DNA from 2 places in the Billgrantia sp. NRB1 genome. Region 2 is predicted to be linked to the other one. Evidence: riboswitches for the same ligand, from Rfam matches in the RefSeq annotation. Region 2 holds a riboswitch; the other holds the start of a gene.

Region 1 (3,397 bases), 1.9 Mb from region 2:
CGGCCATCGCATCGAAGAGCGGGTGGTTCACGGTGGCGGACCAGTCGGGCTCGCTGAGCTCGCGCAGCCAGTCGGTGATTCGCGGCGCTGCCTGTTGCGCCGCCCAGGCATTCCAGTCGGAGCGTTTCGTCACAGGGCATCTCCCTTGAGGGTGGATTGGAATCTCGCCCCCGGACGCCGCCAGGCGACCAGCAGGCTGACCAGCGTGGAGGCGACCAGCGCGCCGAGGAAAGGCGCCAGGGTCGGGATGCTGTCCGGAAAGGTGGCGGCGAGCACGCCGGCGGAGAGGCTGCCCAGGCTGATCCAGCCAGGCACGATCGCGCCTAGTAGGCCCGCCACGCCGCCGGCCACCGCCGCCAGCGGCGACATGCGCCGCCACAGGCCCAGCAGCACCGGCAGCAGGATGGCCGCACACAGCAGGTCGGCGATCAGGAAGAGACGCAGCACCGAGAAGCCCTGCAGGGCCACCCACACCACCGGCAGCATCAGCGCCACCGTGGCCAGCCGCGCCGCCCGCACCGAGAGCCCGCGCCGGCCGGAGCTGGCCACCGCCATGGAGGCGATGGCGTTCTGCAGGGTATCGACGCTGGAGGCCACCAGGGTGACCGCCAGCACCAGGGCCGGAACACCCAGCCAGGCCGGCGCGGCGGAGAGCAGCGCGAAGAAGGGAATCGGCGGCTCACCCAAGGGGAGCGCATGCATGGCCGCCAGCATACCCAGGCCGCCGATAGCCATCACCACCAGCAGGGTGCTTGCCCCGCCCAGCAGGGCCCCGCGGGCCAGGGCGCGGTCATCCTCGGCCGCCCACACCCGCTGCCAGTAGCCCTGGTGGAAGAGGTTGGCCGCGGTGACGGCGATCACCAGGGTCAGCGCCACGGAGAGCGCGTTACCGGTAGGAATGGATGGCATCACCGCCCCGGCGGGCATGGGCGGCAGCCACCACCAGGCCACACCGCCCACCACCAGCAGCAAGGCCAGCAGCAGCCAGGCCTGCCAGCGGTCGGTGGCAAGGCTCGCCCGCAGCCCGCCCAGGGTGGTGTAGACCAGGGTGACCACTGCCACCCCGAGGATCACCAGCGCCGGGGACACGTCCGAGAGCAGCGCGGCGATGGCACCGATGGCGGTGAGCTCGGCGGCCAGGAAGATCGCCATGTAGGCCACCGAGACGAAGGAGACCCATCGCCGCACTCCGGCACCGTAGCAGGACTCGGCGAATTCGCCGATACTGCGCCCTTTCGGCAGATGGCGGCGGATCGCCGGGCCGTAGAGCCCCAGCACCAGGAACGGCAACGACGAGCCGATGGCGTAGCCGGCCAGCGCCACCGGCCCCACGAAGGCGCCGATCTCCGGCGGCGCGAAGAGGATCCAGGCCCCCATGCTGGAGGCCAGGAACGACAGCCCGATGGCCTGGGCGCCCTGGGAGTTGCGGGCGGTGACGTAGTCATCGAGCAGGCCGTCGGCCCGGCGGGCCCGCAGGCCCAGGAATGCAAAGCACAAGAGCGCCGCGCCGAGCACGGCAGACGTCAGGTAGGGCATGTCGCGCTTCCTCCGCCGGTATGAACCGGATCAGGTTCCAGGGTCGGCGCTTGGCCCTCTCAGCCCCCAGTGCCGAAGCAGCTGGCGGGACTCCCCTGGCGACAGAATATTCGTGGATTGAGCCCGGTCTATGCCGGAACGTCATCATCGACCCTCAGATGCCGACTGTAAAGCCGTCGTGGCCTTCCATCGGCAGGCGCGAATGCTCATACTGGCGGCCGATGCCCGCCGTCCTGCCCCGACACGAGACACGCCCATGCCCTACCGTGAAGCCAAGGAACACGCCACCTGCCGCCTGCACGCCATCTTTGCCGACCCCTACAGCGCCTTCGAGAATCCGGTCATCGAGCGGCTACTGCATCTGCGGGTCGCCATCCAAGCGCTGGTGCTGGCCCCCATGACGAACGGCAACTTGACGCTGCGAGTCATTCACGGCTGGGAAAACGGCGGCTTCGAGCCCGCCGACCTGAAGCACAGCGATCACCCCATCGGCTCGCTCGGCGACATGCAGCAGGTGGCCGAGCGCTATCGGCAGGCCTTTCAGGCCCAGCAGCCGCTGCCCTACGATGCCGCCTCCCTGCTGGCCGCCCCGCTGGATGAGGCCATCGCACGGGCCGAAGCCGGCGGCCAGTCCCTGGACGAGGAGACCCGCACCATCCCCGCCCGCTGGCCCGCCTTTCCCCAAGGGCTGTACCTCTACACCTTCTTCAAGGTCTACCACCGCCTCATCTATGGCGAGGACGACACCTACCGCTCCATCCACTGCGAGACCCCGGACGGCCCGCGCGAGATCCACGAGTTCCATCTGGAAGAGGGCGAATTCGCCGTGGTTGCGCCCGTCGAGGGAGAAAGCGGCGCGACCGTGCTGGTGCTGCACGAAAGCCAGCTGGCGCCGGCGCTACAGCTGCTCAAGGAAGCGATCGCCAAGGCCTGATCACCCGCACTACCGCTCCCGCGGCACTCGGCCCATCAGGTAGAACTCGTCGTTGGGCGGGGTGCCGGCCAGGGTGACCAGGCGGTTGGACATGCCGAAGAAGGCGGCAATGGCGCCGATGTCCCAGATGTCGTCGAGGGTGAACCCCGCGTCGATCAGGCGGGTCTGCCAGTCATCGGTCAGCTCGCCCACCTCCAGCCCGCTATGAAAGGCAAAATCGAGCATCAGCCGGTGGCGCTCGCTCAGGCCCGCGACCCGATGATTGATGGCCACCTGGTCGGCCAGCAGCGGGTCCTTGCTGTAGATCCGCACCAGGGCGCCATGGGCCACCACGCAGTAGAGGCAGCGATTCTGGGCGCTGGTGGCCACCACGATCATCTCCTTCTCGGCCTTGGTCAGGGTGTCGGATTCCCGCTCCATCAGCGCATCGTGGTAGGCGAAGAAGGCGCGGAACTCCGCCGGCCGGTGGGCCAGCATGAGAAAGACGTTGGGCACGAATCCCGCCTTCTCCTGCACCGCCAGCATGGCGTCGCGGATGTCCTCGGGCAGGTCGTCGATGGATTCGGGTATCGGAAAGCGGCTGATGGGGGCGGTCATGGTGGCTCCTGACTGGACGATTGTTCTTGGAAACTTCCAGTTAACGTCAACGTCACCATGCTGTCCATACGATTTCCGTCTCAGGCGTACCCGAAAGGCATGGCGGCCAGCCTGACCGTTGGCGGCCACCGCAGGGGACCTGCGGCCTCCATCCGTCGAAGCGTCGAACCGCCGGCAGAGCCGGCCTCCCACAGAAAGACTGCCACGGAAGTCATGGACCGAAACGCACGCGGCCCCGCCTCTTGCGAGGCGGGGCCGCGATGCCACCGAGCGGCAGGATCAGCTCAGCGAGATGGTGCTGTTGATGCCGCTGGAGACGTTCTCCGGCTC
Region 2 (3,397 bases):
GCCGATCCCGTGGAACCTGATCCGGGTGAGCCCTTCCTTGACATGGAAGGCGGCATGAACCGGCGTAGGGAATCAGGCCGTGGTCCGTTTGGGTGTCCCGCGACGCCCTCCCCGATCCTCGCCTTCCCCACCCGCTTCGCTGCGCGCTCACCGGGTCGTCACCGACCAGCGGAGACGCCCATGGGCTATCGCTTCGACGACCTGACCGACGCCATCCACGACGACTGGCGTGCCTACATCGAACACGACTTCGTGCGCTCCCTGGGCGCCGGCACCCTGGCCGAAGACGCCTTTCGCCACTACCTGAAGCAGGACTACCTCTTCCTGATCCACTTCGCCCGGGCCTACGCCCTGGCCGCCTACAAGAGCCCGACGCTTTCCGACCTGCGCCAGGCTCACGAGGGGCTCAAGGCGATCGTCGACGTGGAGCTGGGCCTGCATGTGAGCTACTGCCGCGACTGGGGCATCACGGAGGCGGAGCTCGCCGAGCTCCCCGAGGCCCGGGCGACCCTGGCCTATACCCGCTACGTGCTGGACACCGGCAACCGCGGCGACCTGCTCGACCTGCACGTGGCCCTGGCCCCCTGCCTGGTGGGCTACGGCGAGATCGCCAACTGGCTGAATGGCCGGCCCGACACCGTTCGCGGCGAGGCCAACCCCTATGACGCCTGGATCGCCATGTACGAGAGCCAGGAGTTCCAGGCCGCCATGCGCGCCGAGCGCGAATGGCTCGACAGCCGCCTGGCCGACGTCACGCCGGCGCGCTTCGCGGAGCTGACCCGCATCTTCCGCGATGCCACGCGGCTCGAGATCGACTTCTGGCAGATGGGGCTGGATCGCAGCGACTGACGGTCTGGCCCCACAGAAAGACCCGCTCTGGTGCTGGTCACGCCAGACGCGGTAGGCAAGATGTAACTTGCCTAAGCAATTGTTCCAAGGCTGTCGCAGTTGGCGACAGCGAAGGGCGCCGGGGACAAGCTAGAGAGGAGGTCCTACGCCATGGATGGCGTCGGTAGCGTACAGGGAGGTATTCACAGCGCCTCCTCTTCTCAGGCTTGTTGCCGGATCAGCCCCAAGCGATGGAGCTATCTGCGATAACCCTGAGCAATCGACCACCACGCTTGACGGGGTGCCGTTGAAAACGGCTGAGATCATGCGCTGGCAAGCATGGATCCCGTTGAACCTGAACTGGCTAGGACCAGCGTAGGGATCAAGCGACATGCAGCGGGGCCCAGATGCCGCCCCCCTGCCCCTGTCCTCCCAGCTGTCCTCCCTGACAAGACCCTGACAACCCCAAGGGAGAACAACCATGAGCAAGACCGCCCACTTCCTCGCCGAGACCGCCCAGGTCGACGAGGCCGCCATCCAGCCGCTGCCCGGCTCGCGCAAGGTCTACGTCGAGGGTTCGCGCCCGGATATCCGCGTGCCCTTCCGCGAGATCTCGCTGTCGCCGACCAAGACCTCAGGCGAGGACGAGCAGAACCCGCCGCTGCTGGTCTACGACACCTCCGGCCCCTACACCGACCCCGAGGTCAGCAACGACCTGCGCCGCGGCCTGCCCGAACTGCGTCGCGCCTGGATCGAGGCGCGCGGCGACACCGAGTTCCTCGACGGCCCCACCTCCGAGTACGGAAAGCGCCGCGCCAACGACCCGACGCTGGCCCAGCTGCGCTTCGACCTGAGCCGCTCTCCAAGGCGCGCAAAGGAAGGCAAGAACGTCACCCAGCTCCACTACGCCCGCCAGGGCATCATCACCCCGGAGATGGAGTTTATCGCCATCAGGGAAAATCAGCGCCGCCAGGCGCTAGGCTCGGAGGAGGTCGAGCGGATTCTGGGCCACCAGCATCCCGGCCAGGGCTTCGGCGCCCGCCTGCCCGAGGAGATCACCCCGGAGTTCGTGCGCGCCGAAGTGGCCGCCGGCCGGGCGATCATCCCCTGCAATATCAACCACCCGGAGTCGGAGCCGATGATCATCGGCCGCAACTTCCTGGTGAAGATCAACGGCAACCTAGGCAACTCGGCAGTGACCTCCTCCATCGAGGAGGAGGTCGACAAGATGACCTGGGGCATCCGCTGGGGCTCGGACACCATCATGGATCTCTCCACTGGCCAGAACATCCACGAGACCCGGGAGTGGATCATCCGCAACGCCCCGGTGCCCATCGGCACCGTGCCCATCTACCAAGCCCTGGAGAAGGTCAACGGCGTAGCCGAAGACCTCACCTGGGAGGTGTTTCGCGACACCCTGATCGAGCAGGCCGAGCAGGGCGTGGACTACTTCACCATCCACGCTGGCGTACTGCTGCGCTATGTGCCGCTCACCGCCAAGCGGGTCACCGGCATCGTCTCCCGGGGCGGCTCGATCATGGCCAAGTGGTGCCTCTATCACCACCGGGAGAGCTTCCTCTACGAGCACTTCGAGGAGATCTGCGAGATCTGCAAGCGCTACGATGTCGCCTTCTCGCTGGGCGACGGCCTGCGCCCCGGCTCGGTGGCCGACGCCAACGACGAGGCGCAGATGGCCGAGCTCAAGACCCTGGGCGAGCTGACCCATATCGCCTGGAAGCACGACGTCCAGGTGATGATCGAGGGCCCCGGCCACGTGCCCATGCATCTCGTCAAGGAGAACATGGACAAGCAGCTCGAGTACTGCGACGAGGCGCCCTTCTACACCCTCGGGCCGCTGGTCACCGACATCGCCCCCGGCTACGACCACATCACCTCCGGCATCGGGGCGGCGATGATCGGCTGGTACGGCTGCGCCATGCTCTGCTACGTGACGCCCAAGGAGCACCTGGGCCTGCCCAACAAGGACGACGTCAAGACCGGCATCATCACCTACAAGATCGCCGCCCACGCGGCAGATCTCGCGAAAGGCCATCCGGCCGCCCAGCGCCGCGACAACGCCCTGTCCAAGGCGCGCTTCGAGTTCCGCTGGGAGGACCAGTTCAACCTCGGCCTCGACCCGGACACCGCACGGGAGTACCACGACGAGACCCTGCCCAAGGACTCCGCCAAGGTCGCCCACTTCTGCTCCATGTGCGGCCCCAAGTTCTGCTCCATGAAGATCAGCCAGGAGGTTCGCGACTACGCCGCCGAGAAAGGGCTTAACGGCGACCAGGAAGCGGTCATGAAGGGCATGGAAGAGCAGGCCGAGAAGTTCCGCCAGGAGGGCGCCGAACTCTACAAGGAGGTGTAATCCCGGCCCCTGACCCTGGGAAACGTCACGCCGGCCCTCAGGCCGGCGTTTTTATTGGGTTCATCGCACTTTAGCGTAAACAGGCTAGGATAGGGGTCGGGAAGGGCTGTGCCCTCCCCGCCCTCCGAACCGTGCGTGCGGTTCTCCCGCACACGGCTCTCCAGTCGATGGTTTTCCTCATCGGGATTGGCTCGCGTA

What was found. A riboswitch is a leader RNA that binds a small molecule or an ion and turns the genes downstream of it on or off. The one in region 2 is predicted to bind thiamine pyrophosphate.
Region 1: another riboswitch for thiamine pyrophosphate. It lies ahead of ACZIYR_RS15465 (sodium:solute symporter family transporter); the one in region 2 lies ahead of thiC (phosphomethylpyrimidine synthase ThiC).

The regions. Positions count from the first base shown of each region.
Region 1 covers NZ_CM167783.1:3,413,034-3,416,430, forward strand. Annotated here, with positions in the region: gene ACZIYR_RS15460 (TenA family protein) at 1-133, opposite strand, end outside; gene ACZIYR_RS15465 (sodium:solute symporter family transporter) at 130-1,536, opposite strand; TPP riboswitch at 1,526-1,643, opposite strand; gene ACZIYR_RS15470 (hypothetical protein) at 1,793-2,470, shown strand; gene ACZIYR_RS15475 (peroxidase-related enzyme) at 2,480-3,067, opposite strand; gene ACZIYR_RS15480 (CoA-acylating methylmalonate-semialdehyde dehydrogenase) at 3,347-3,397, opposite strand, start outside.
Region 2 covers NZ_CM167783.1:1,135,924-1,139,320, reverse strand. Annotated here, with positions in the region: TPP riboswitch at 1-89, shown strand, start outside; gene tenA (thiaminase II) at 181-849, shown strand; TPP riboswitch at 1,116-1,227, shown strand; gene thiC (phosphomethylpyrimidine synthase ThiC) at 1,310-3,199, shown strand; gene ltrA (group II intron reverse transcriptase/maturase) at 3,377-3,397, opposite strand, start outside.